2 linked regions of the Corallococcus caeni genome follow. The protein of the gene in region 2 binds, or shares a complex with, the protein of the main gene of each other region. Links are inferred from orthologs where the notes say so. Each region holds a gene or a part of one and is shown on either strand. Other genes may lie near its edges. The genes, in order: rpmF and rplI.

Region 1 (6,743 bases), on a different replicon or contig from region 2:
GCGACCGGCGCGCTGCGCCTCGTCCAGCGACATGGGCAGCGAGGCGGACGACGTGTTGCCGTACTTGTGCAGGTTGAGCCAGCATTTTTCCTTGGGAATCTCCAGCCGCTCCATCACGGCTTCCAGGATTCGCAGGTTCGCCTGATGGGCGATGACGTGGTCCACCTGCGTCGTGGTCATCCCGTGGACACCCAACGAGGCCTGGGTGGATTCCACCAGCGCGCGCACCGCGAAGCGGAAGACTTCCTTCCCGTTCATCTTGAGCTTGTGAAGATTTGCATCCACGTTGTCCGCGGTGACGGGGGTGCGGGAGCCGCCTGCGGGGATGCAGAGCAGGTTCGCGAGCTCGCCGTCGGTGCGCAGGTGGGTGGAGAGGATGCCGCGCGGCGCCATGGCGTCGCCCTCCGCGTCCGGCTCCGCGCCCAGCACCAGGGCGCCCGCGCCGTCCCCGAAGAGGACGCAGGTGTTGCGGTCCGTCCAGTCCACCGCGCGGGTGAGCACGTCCGCGCCCACGACGAGCGCGCGCTTCACCTGGCCGGAGCGCACGAATTGATCCGCCACGCTCAGCGCGTACAGGCCTCCGGCGCACGCGGCGGACACGTCGAAGGCGAAGGCGCGCTTCGCCCCCAGCTTCGCCTGCACCAGCGCGGCGCAGGACGGCATGGGCATGTCCGCGGTGACGGTGCCCACGACGATGAGGTCCAGGTCGCCGGGGGCCACGCCCGCCATCTCCAGCGCGTTGCGCGAGGCCTGCACCGCCAGGTCGCTCGTCGCCTCATCCGGGGCGGCCTGCCTGCGCTCCTGGATGCCGGTGCGCTCGCGGATCCACGCGTCGCTCGTGTCGACCAGGCGCTCCAGGTCCTGGTTGGTCAGGACCTGCGCGGGGGCATAGGAGCCGGTTCCGATGATGTGCGTGCGTGCCAAGAGGCCTCCGAAGTCGTCGGAGTCCAACGCCCGGCCCGCGCGCTCTAATCGGCCCCTTCGTCCCCGTCCGCCTTCCTCCCCCGCTGGTGGGGAGGAAGCCAGGCGGCGGCGTTGGCAATGCAGCGCGTCAGCTCTTCCTGCACGCCCGCGCGCACATGCTGCAGCGTGGTGACGAGCGCGTTGTGGATGGCGCGGGGGGAGGAGCGGCCGTGCGCGACGATGCCCACTCCCTGGAGGCCCAGGAGCGGCGCGCCGCCATATTCGGCGTAGTCCATGACGCGGCGCAGCCCCGCCAGGGTGGGCTTGAGCAGCAGCGCGCCCAGCTTCTCCGGCAGGCCGCCGCGCTTCTCGATGGCGGAGCGCAGGAGGCCGGTGATGCCCATGCCCACGCCTTCGGAAGTCTTCAGGACGATGTTGCCGGTGAAGCCGTCCGTCACGACGACCTCCACGTCGCCGGAGAACAGGTCCTTGCCCTCCACGTAGCCCACGAACTCCAGGTCCGAGCGGCGCAGGAGGGCGCTGGCGTCGCGCGTGAGCTGCGTGCCCTTGGATTCCTCCTCGCCGTTGGAGAGCACCGCCACGCGGGGGCGCTTCACGCCCAGGCGCGTGCGCGAGTACGCCTCGCCGAGCACGGCGAACTGGGCCAGGTGCGAGGGGCGGCAGTCCACGTTGGCGCCCGCGTCCAGCAGCAGGCAGCGGCCTTCGCCCTTGAGGGCCGGGAACAGGGCCGCGATGGCCGGACGCTCCACGCCGGGGATCCGGCCGAGCGTCAACATGCCACCGGCCATCACCGCGCCGGAGTTGCCCGCCGACACGAGGGCACACGCCTCCCCTTTCCGGACGAGCTCGAAGCCCACCCGGAGCGAGGAGTCCCGCTTGCGTCGGAACGCAGCGGTGGCGGGGTCGTCCATCTCCACCACTTCGGACGCGTGGTGGAGATGCACGTTGGCGGGCGCGCCGGCGCGATCCAGGACGGGACGTACACGCGTGGCGTCCCCGACCAGCACAAGTTCGTGCCCGGGATACGCTCGCGCGAACAGCACGCCCCCTTCCACGACGGCGTCGGGGGCGTGGTCGCCACCCATCGCGTCGAGGACGAGCCGCACCAGCAGCCTTCCGCTTTCAACTACTCCGCGGCGGTCGCGATGACCTCACGGCCACCGTAGTTGCCACAGGCCGCGCAGGCGCGGTGCGGCATCACGGGCTCCTTGCACTTGGAGCACTTGATGACCTGGACGGGGGTCCGCAGGTTGTTGTTGCCGGCCCGACGACGGTCCCGGCGCATCTTCGACGTCCGCTTCTTGGGAACTCCCACGGCTCACCTCGGCATCGGACCCGTCCCCCCTCGCGACCTGCGAGGGGCATAGGGACCGTCAGTTCAACTTGATGTTCTTCAGCGGCGACAGGCGAGGGTCCACGACCTTCGTCTCGCAGCCGCACTTCTTCTCATTGAGGTTCTGGCCGCACTGCGAGCAGAGCCCCTGGCAGTCTTCCCGACAGACCGCGTTCATCGGGAGCGCGAGCAATACCTGTTCCCGGATGATCGGATCCAGATCGATCGTCTTCCCATCGAAAACCTGCTCGTCCGCCTCGCCCAGCGCGAAGGTGCCCCCGGATTCACCCTGGGTGCGTTCCTTCTTCTCCATGGCCTTCTCGTCGTCGTCCTTGAAGTCATCGCCCCGGGCCAGGGACTCCGGCACCAGGTTGATGGTGAAGGACACGGGAAGGTCCAGCTTCACGTCCGCGAGGCAGCGCTTGCAGGGCGCGCCCACGTGGACCGTGAAGCCGCCCGTCAGCAGCACGCCGCCACTGACCTTGCGCAGGGTGGCCTGGAGCGTCGACGGAGCGGTCGCCTGGAAGCCAGTGCCCTCGCCGGACCCCTGACCTTCCAGGGCCTCCTTGAGGACCCCGGGAGCGATGGGCTCGTCGAGCTTCAGCCCCGCGTCTTTGATTTGTTCAATCTTTACGACCATCTACAAGGCTTCCCGGCAAAAGGGCGCGCAACATAGAGGGACTCCCCCCGTCAGTCAACACGCCGGGTTGGACTACCGAGCCGCGCCGCGTGGATCCCCTCAACACCGCTCTGGTAGCTTTCCATCTGATGCGCTTCCCCGCTCGACGTTCGCGGGGCGCACTCTGTGTCTGGGGGCTCGGGCTGATGCTCGCCCTGCCGGCGCAGGCCCGTGCGCCCCTTCCCCCGTCCACCCTCCTCTTCCAGCTTGGCCCGACGAGCCCCGCCATCGACGCGGCGAAGGACCTGCTGGAGGCCGGCCGCTTCCAGGAGGCCCTGGACGTGGTGCGGGGCGGGCTGGACGCGCCCGACGTCACGGACGACGAGCTGGTGGAGCTCTACCGCCTGCAGGGGCTCACCGCCCTCTACCTGGGCGACGAGGCCCTGGCGCGCGGCGCGTACGAGAAGCTGCTCCAGGCCCGGCCGGACTTCGAGCTGCCCCGCTCCGCGCCGCCCAAGGTCCGCGACCTCTTCGCGAAGCTGAAGGAGGACCTGCGCCACCGCCGCGTCCACCCCGTCACCCTGCAGGTGGACCCCATCCCGGACCCCGCGCCGGGCGAGCGCGTGGAAGTGGACGCCACCCTCCGGGACATGGCGCTGGGCGCGCGGGCGCGGCTGTTCTACCGGCGCGCGGGGGCGCAGGGCTTCTCGTCGGTGGACTTCGTGCGCGACCGCGCCCGGCCGGAGCACTACACCGCCGTGCTGCCCGCGTACGAGCTGCCCGTGGAGAGCACGCCCTATGAAGTGGAGTACTACTTCGAGGTCGTGGACGCGGCCGAGCGGCGGCTCGCCGGACGCGGGGATCCGTTCCATCCCCTCCTCTTCCAGGTGGCGTCGCGAAGCGCGCCCACTACGGCCCTGACGGAAGGCGCCAGCCGCCCCTGGTACAAGAGCCCCTGGCTCTGGGTGGCCGTGGGCGCGGTGGCCATTGGCGGCACGGCAGGGGTGGTGGCCCTGTCTTCCTCGGAGGAGCGCGGCCGCGTGCCCATCACCATCCGCCTGGAGGACGCCGCGCCATGAGACACGCAGCCCTGTTGATGCTTTCCCTCCTCTGCGGCTGCGGGCCGGACGCGGCTCCGGGGGCCCTGCCCCTGGGACTGGAGGTCACGCTCAGCCGCGCCGTCGCGAGCCAGGTGGGCGCCTACCAGGTGGTGGTGCTGAAGGACGGCGCGAAGCGCAACTGCACGGAGCTGCAGCGCACCTGCCTGGCCACGCAGGTGGACCCCGGCGACCTGCTGGAGCTGAAGGACGCGGACGGCAACACGGGGCGCACGCTGCGCTTCCCCTCCGCCCCCGGCGGCGCGGCCATGGGGCTGGCGGTGGACGTGCCGGTGGGGCGCGACTACGCGCTCGTCATTGAAGCGCTGACGGCCGACACGCCGACGCGCTTCCTGGGCAGCTCCTGCAACTACCTGCGCGAGGTGAACTCCGGCACCAACGCGACCCTGGTGGCCGCCCCCATCGAGCTGACCTCCCAGGCCTGCGACCCGGTGTTTCCGCGCTGAGCCCCGCTCGGAAGACTACCGGCGCCCCGCTGGGGAGGCGGGCGGGCATGGCGCGTGGATGTCACATGGTTGTCCCGAGCGCGGCGGAACGAATCTGTTACGGGACGCCACGCATTCCATCCCTTCGCGGGAGCACCCTTCATGGCGCGCATCCTCATCATCGAGGACGAGCAGGACCTGGCCGGACTCGTCGACTACAACCTCCGCGCGGCGGGCTTCGAGACGGACACGGCGAACACCGGCGCGGGCGGGCTTGCCCGGGCCCGGGCCCACCCTCCGGACCTGGTGCTGCTGGACCTGATGCTGCCGGACGTCGCGGGCGGTGAGGTCCTGCGCATGCTCAAGAGCGACTCGGAGCTGAAGAAGGCCGCGGTCGTCATCGTCAGCGCCAAGGGCCAGGAGGCCGACCGCATCCAGGGCCTGGAGCTGGGCGCGGACGACTACGTGGTGAAGCCCTTCTCCGTGCGCGAGCTGCTCTTGCGCGTGAAGGCCGTGCTGCGCCGCGCGGACGCGGAGGAGGGCCCCGCCGCGGTGCTGGCCGCGGGCGACATCAGCCTGGACACGTCCCGCCACCAGGTGCGGGTGAAGGGCGAGGAGATCATCCTCACCGCGCTGGAGTTCCGCCTGCTGCGCACGCTCCTGGAGCGCAGCGACCGCGTGCAGACGCGCGAGGTGCTGCTGTCCGACGTCTGGGGCATCCAGGCTGAAATCCACACGCGCACCGTGGACACGCACATCAAGCGCCTGCGCGAGAAGCTGGGGCCCGCGGGCGACATCATCGAGACCGTGCGCGGCGTGGGCTACAAGCTCAGCCCTCCGTGAGGCCGTCATGCCCCTGCGCTTCACGCTCCTGGCGCTGCTCGTTCCTCCCCTCCTGGTCGCGACGCTGCTCGTGCTCTTCGGCCACCCGGCGGGCGCGCTCGCCGCGGGGCTCGTCACGCTGGCGGGCTCCGCGCTGGCGCTGGGCACGAGCCGCGTGGCCATGGAGCGCCAGCTTCGCGCGCTGACCCAGAAGACGCAGTCGCTGGCCGCGGGCGTGGACGTGGCGCCGCCCAAGGGCCTGGAGCGCACCGACGACCTGGCGCAGCTGGAGGACGCCATCGACACGCTGGACGACCAGCTGTCCATGCGCGCCGCCGCCCTCAACCAGGAGGCGCGCATCCTCACCGCCGTGCTGGACGGCATGGCGGAGGGGCTCTGGGTGACGGACGCGGAGGGCACCGTGGTGCGCCACAACGACGCGCTCGCGGAGATGCTCCGGCCCGCGCACGGCGCCATCGTGGGACAGCGGCCGCTCGCGCTCATCCGCAATGAAGCCCTCAACGACGCGGTGGCCCGCGCCTGTCATGAGGGGGCCTCCACGCGGCTGGAGCTGACGCTCGAGGGGCTGTACTCCCGCACGCTGGCCGTGCGCGTGACGCCCGTGGGGCGCGACCTGCCCGGCAGCGCCGCCGTCTTCCACGACGTCACGGAGCTGCGCCGGCTGGAGAAGGTGCGCAAGGACTTCGTGGCCAACGTCTCCCACGAGCTGCGCACGCCCATCACCGCCATCCGAGGCTACGCGGAGACGCTCCAGGGCGGCGCGCTCCAGGACACCCAGGTGGCCCCGAAGATGGTGGAGATCATCCACCGCCAGTCCGAGCGCCTCTCCGAGCTGGTGGAGGACCTGCTGGAGCTCTCCCGCCTGGAGGCGCGCGAGATGACCTTCCAGCGCACGGAAGTCCCCCTGGCCCTGGCCGTCTCCCGCGCCGCCGAAGGCGTGCGCCCCAAGGCCGAGGGCAAGAACCAGCAAATCGGGTTGCACGTGCCGCCAGGACTGGTGGCGCTGGGGGATGGGCGGGCCATCGAGCAGGTGCTGCTCAACCTGCTCGACAACGCGGTGAAGTACACGCCCGCGGGCGGCCGGGTGGACGTGGACGGAGCGTACGAGGGCGGCCGGTGCGTCGTGCGCGTGCGCGACACAGGCGTGGGAATCGAGCCCAAGCATCTTTCCCGGATTTTCGAGCGATTCTACCGGGTGGACAAGGGGCGCAGCCGGGACATGGGTGGGACGGGACTGGGCCTTTCCATCGTGAAGCATCTGATGGGCGCGATGGACGGCGAGGTGAAGGTGGAGAGCCAGCCGAACGCGGGCAGTACCTTTGTCATTTTTCTACCCTCGGCGGCTGGCCCGACGGCTGCGACGGGCTAGGATGGGGGCGGCCATGCGGGTCGCCATCCTCGCGGACATTCACGGAAACCTTCCGGCCTGCGAGGCCGTGCTGGACGACATCACCAAATCGGTGGCGCCGGATTACATCGTC
Region 2 (3,971 bases):
GTCAGCCCCACGCCGGGCCCTGAAGCAGGGGAGGGCGCTCCGAAACCGCGCCCGGTGTCCTCCACCTCCAGCGCCCAGCGGTCCGCTCCGGCGCGCGCGCGGATGCGCACCTCCAGTGTCCCCACCCGGTCCTGGTTGTGCTTCACCGCGTTCTCCACCAGCGTCTGCAGCGCGAAGCACGGCACGCGCTGGGACTCGAGTCCCGGCGCCACGTCCCAGCGCACCTCCAGCCGGTCGCCGAAGCGCGCCGCGAGCAGCGCGACGAAGCGCTCGGTGTGTCCCCGCTCCTCGGCCAGCGTCCAGGTGGGCTCGGTGCGCTCCAGGCTCGCGCGCAGCAGCTGGCCCAGGTCGCTGAGCAGCCGGTCCGTGCGCGACAGGTCCTCGTACATCACCGACCCGATGGTGTGCAGCGCGTTGAAGAGGAAATGCGGGTGCAGCTGGCCCGTGAGCGACTGGAGCTGCGCGGCCCGCAGCTCACCCTCCAGCTCCGCGGACCGCAGTGCTCGCGCCTGCCGCTCCCGCCACTCGTACACGAGCGCGATGACCGCGCAGCCCAGGCCGTAGGTGATGAGGTCCTTCTGGGCCTCCATCGGCAGCGCGTACACGGGAGGCCCCAGGTCGTAGTCCCCCAGCTCCAGCAGCGCGTAGACCGCGTGCCGCAGCCCCGCCATCCCCGCGATGTGCAGCGACGTGAAGAGGAGGAACGCCGCGGCGTGGATGCCCAGGAAGCGCGCCCAACCCACGCGAGGCGACGGCGCGTTGAGCACCGCCGTCATCAAGATGGGCAGGAGCAGCGTGACGACCAGCGCGCTGGTCACCTCCCAGATGAAGGCCGGCGCCCAGTGGCCCGGGTCCCGTTGCATGAGCTGCGTCAGCCGCACCGCGCTGCCCTGCCACAGCCCCAGGGCCAACCCGAACGCCAGGAGCTTGAGCGCCGGGCGCAGTCGCAGCTGGGGCCAGCGCCACGGCCTGGCAGGCATCTCGTCCCGGTCCCTCACCCCACCGCCTCCTGAGCGAGGACGACCGTCCGTGCCGCGCGGGGCTTCATGCCGAAGAGCGGCCGCAGCCACGCCACGCGGGACACGGCCTCGCACAGCGCCAGCGTGAGGGCGAAGGACACGATCAGCACCGTCAGGAGCATGGCCCAGGGCCCCACCGGCAGCCGCAGGCACAGGTAGCCCACGCACACGATGACCGTCTGGTGGAAGATGTAGAACGGATACGACAGCGCCTGCGCGTGCGGCAGCCACGCGGGGGACACGCGGATGTGCCGCCGCGCGTAGGCCAGCGCCACCAGCAGCCCGCTCCAGATGAGGATGGAGCCCCCCACGATGGCGGGCACCACCGGCATCACCGGCCACGGCCACACCACCTCCACCACGAGCGCCGCCACCGCCAGGGCCAGCAGCCCGTGCCGCAGCGTCACCAGCCGGCCCCACACGCCCGGGCAGCGGCCCAGCAGGTGGCCGTACAGGAAGAGCAGGCCGTACATGAGGAAGGTGCGCGGATCATCGAACAGCGCGTGCGTCTCCGGGAAGCCGCGCAGGAGCACCCGGACGAGCACCAGCGGCACCCCGAGCCACAGCACGTTCACCCCCCGCGACAGCCACGCGTCCGCCCGCGCGAGGAACCGCTCCCCGCGCTCCGTTCGCAGCGCCGCGAACAGGGGCAGGGCCAGGATGCAGTAGTGGAACAGGTAGGCCACGAACCACAGATGGTGCCAGCTGAAGCTGCCCGCGGGGTAGGGCACGAAGTCGAACACCGTCGGGTAGAACGCGGCGTAGCCGCCCTGGAACTGCCCCCGGAACAGCCGCTCCACGTAGATCTGCGGCGGCACCACCACGAACATGCCGAACACCAGCGGCAGCAACAGCCGCTTCGTCCGGTCCTTCGCGAACGCCCCCAACGTGCGCCGCCGGAGCGCGAACGCGGTGCCCGCGCCGGAGATGACCATCAAGAGCGGCATGCGCACCAGGTGCAGGACGCCCATGACGGGCTCCAGCTGGGGCAGCGCCTGGGGGCTCTTGATGTGCCACTCCCAGGTGTTGAACATCATCCCTGTGTGGAACAGGTGCAGCACCACGATGGCCAGCACCCGGAGCCAGTCCAGGTCGGGGTGGTGCGCGGCGGCGGGGCGTGATGGGGCGTTCATGGGCAGGGACCTCCAGGCGGTGTCCGCCGCTGAAGTACCCACGCCCGGGCCTCCGCCTCCACGCGGATGCCGTGGAACGGACCGGCAGCGGCGCGAGCCGGACTCCCCCGGCGACCTGGGGGGCCCCTCGAGACGCGAAAAGGGCCGCCCGGTTGCCCGGACGGCCCTTCCCGTGAAGCCATGGAGCGCTTCAGGTGAAGCGGTGGACTACTCGGCCACCACGTCGACCTTGATCTTCGCCGTCACCTCGCGGTGCAGGCGCAGCTCCACGTCGTAGCTGCCCAGCGACTTGATGGGCTCGGCCAGGTGCAGCTGGCGGCGATCCACCTGCTGACCCTGGGACGCGAGCGCCTCGGCGATGTCCAGCACCGTGACGGAGCCGAACAGCTTGTCCTGCTCGCCGACCTTGCGCTTGATGGTGACCTTGACGTTGCCCAGCTTCTTGGCCTGCTCGTCGGCAGCGCCCTTCAGCTTGGCGTTGCGAGCGGTCTGCACGGACTTCTCGTGCTCCAGCTGGCGCATGTTCTGCTCGCTCGCCAGGACCGCCTTCTTGCGCGGCAGAAGGAAGTTGCGGCCGAAGCCGTCCTTCACCGTGACGAGCTCGCCGGACTTGCCGAGGTTGTCGATGTCCTCACGCAGAATGACCTTCATGTTTCTGTCTCCTGTGTTGCGGACCGGCGGCTAGCCGACCACCGCGTTGTAGGGGAGGAGCGCGATGCCGCGGGCGCGCTTGATGGCGATCGCCACCTCACGCTGGTGCTTCGCGCAGTTGCCGGAGATGCGGCGGGGGATGATCTTGCCGCGCTCGGTGACGAAGTACTTCAGCGTCGCCTGGTCCTTGAAGTCCACCGACGCGTTCTTCTCCGCGCAGAACCGGCAGACCTTCTTGCGGCCGAAGCCACGACCACCGCGCTTGTCGTCGTCGCCGCCCATGCCGCCGCGGTCGCCACGATCACCACCACGGTCGCGGTCACCGCCGCGATCACCGCCACGGTCGCCACCGCGCGAACCGCCGCCGTAGCCGCCACCGCCACCACCGGGGCCGCGGGAAGCGCCCGCGCCCTGCTTGCTATCCATGCCGTTGCTCATGAACGTTCTCGTTTCCTGGAAGGTTGGGGGAATGACCCGTCAGAAGAGGCTTACGCCTCCTCCGCGGAGTCCTCTTCCGAATCGACAGCCGCGAACTCCGGCGCCTCGCTCCGGAAGCCGCCACCCTCGCGCTCGGCGGGAGCGCCCGGACGGGTCTCCTCGACGTCGCCGGCCAGCTTCAGGTCCTCGAGGACCGGACGCGACTCGGGGTCCACCTCGTCCGCGATCTTCACGGAGATGTAGCGGGTGACCTCGTCGAGGTTGCGCAGGTTGCGCTCGATCTCCGCCACCAGCTTGCCGTCACCCAGGAAGCTCGTGTGGACGTAGATGGCGCGCGGCTGCTTGGCCACGGGGAACAGCGTCTTCTTCTTCCCCCACACCGTGAAGCGGAGGACCTTGCCGCCCTCGCGCGAAACGATGCCGCGGACGCGCTCCTTCAGCTTGTCCACGTTGTCGTCGGTGAGGTCCGGCTTGACCAGGAAGATGGTCTCGTACTCACGAAGCCGCTTGGCGGCCTGCGTCTCTGCCATGTTTCTCTCCCCTTGGGGTCGAGTGCCCCCCGGACCATCCGGGGAGCGGGGAAACGGCCGGTGACCCTCGAAGGCCACCACCGGGGACGGGAAATCCTCTCGCGCGCCCGTCACCATCGCGCCTTGGCCCGTGCCTGAACACGGGAAGCTTTGAAAGAACATCCCCCAGCACGCGTGGGACACACTCCGGGGGAAGGGGC

What was found.
Region 1: rplI (region 2) and rpmF share a complex: the UniProt entries of both Bacillus subtilis proteins name them as parts of the 50S ribosomal subunit. The link is inferred for Corallococcus caeni from one-to-one orthologs.

Annotation. Positions count from the first base shown.
Region 1 is NZ_BTTW01000015.1:72,015-78,757, forward strand. The notes cover bases 646-3,568. They hold rpmF (50S ribosomal protein L32), read right to left. Parts: upstream 2,240-3,568; coding sequence 2,051-2,239; downstream 646-2,050. Other genes in these bases: AABA78_RS38020 (beta-ketoacyl-ACP synthase III), read right to left, coding at 646-924; plsX (phosphate acyltransferase PlsX), read right to left, coding at 969-2,030; AABA78_RS38035 (YceD family protein), read right to left, coding at 2,298-2,897; AABA78_RS38040 (hypothetical protein), read left to right, coding at 3,083-3,568. In the rest of the region: more of AABA78_RS38020, read right to left, coding at 1-645; more of AABA78_RS38040, read left to right, coding at 3,569-3,955; AABA78_RS38045 (hypothetical protein), read left to right, coding at 3,952-4,440; AABA78_RS38050 (winged helix-turn-helix domain-containing protein), read left to right, coding at 4,582-5,262; AABA78_RS38055 (sensor histidine kinase), read left to right, coding at 5,270-6,631; AABA78_RS38060 (metallophosphoesterase family protein), read left to right, coding at 6,645-6,743.
Region 2 is NZ_BTTW01000004.1:572,021-575,991, forward strand. The notes cover bases 1,082-3,971. They hold rplI (50S ribosomal protein L9), read right to left. Parts: upstream 2,804-3,971; coding sequence 2,360-2,803; downstream 1,082-2,359. Other genes in these bases: AABA78_RS20505 (acyltransferase family protein), read right to left, coding at 1,082-2,152; rpsR (30S ribosomal protein S18), read right to left, coding at 2,834-3,241; rpsF (30S ribosomal protein S6), read right to left, coding at 3,292-3,771. Also shown: AABA78_RS20500 (sensor histidine kinase), read right to left, coding at 1-998; more of AABA78_RS20505, read right to left, coding at 995-1,081. UniProt on the Bacillus subtilis protein: Binds to the 23S rRNA.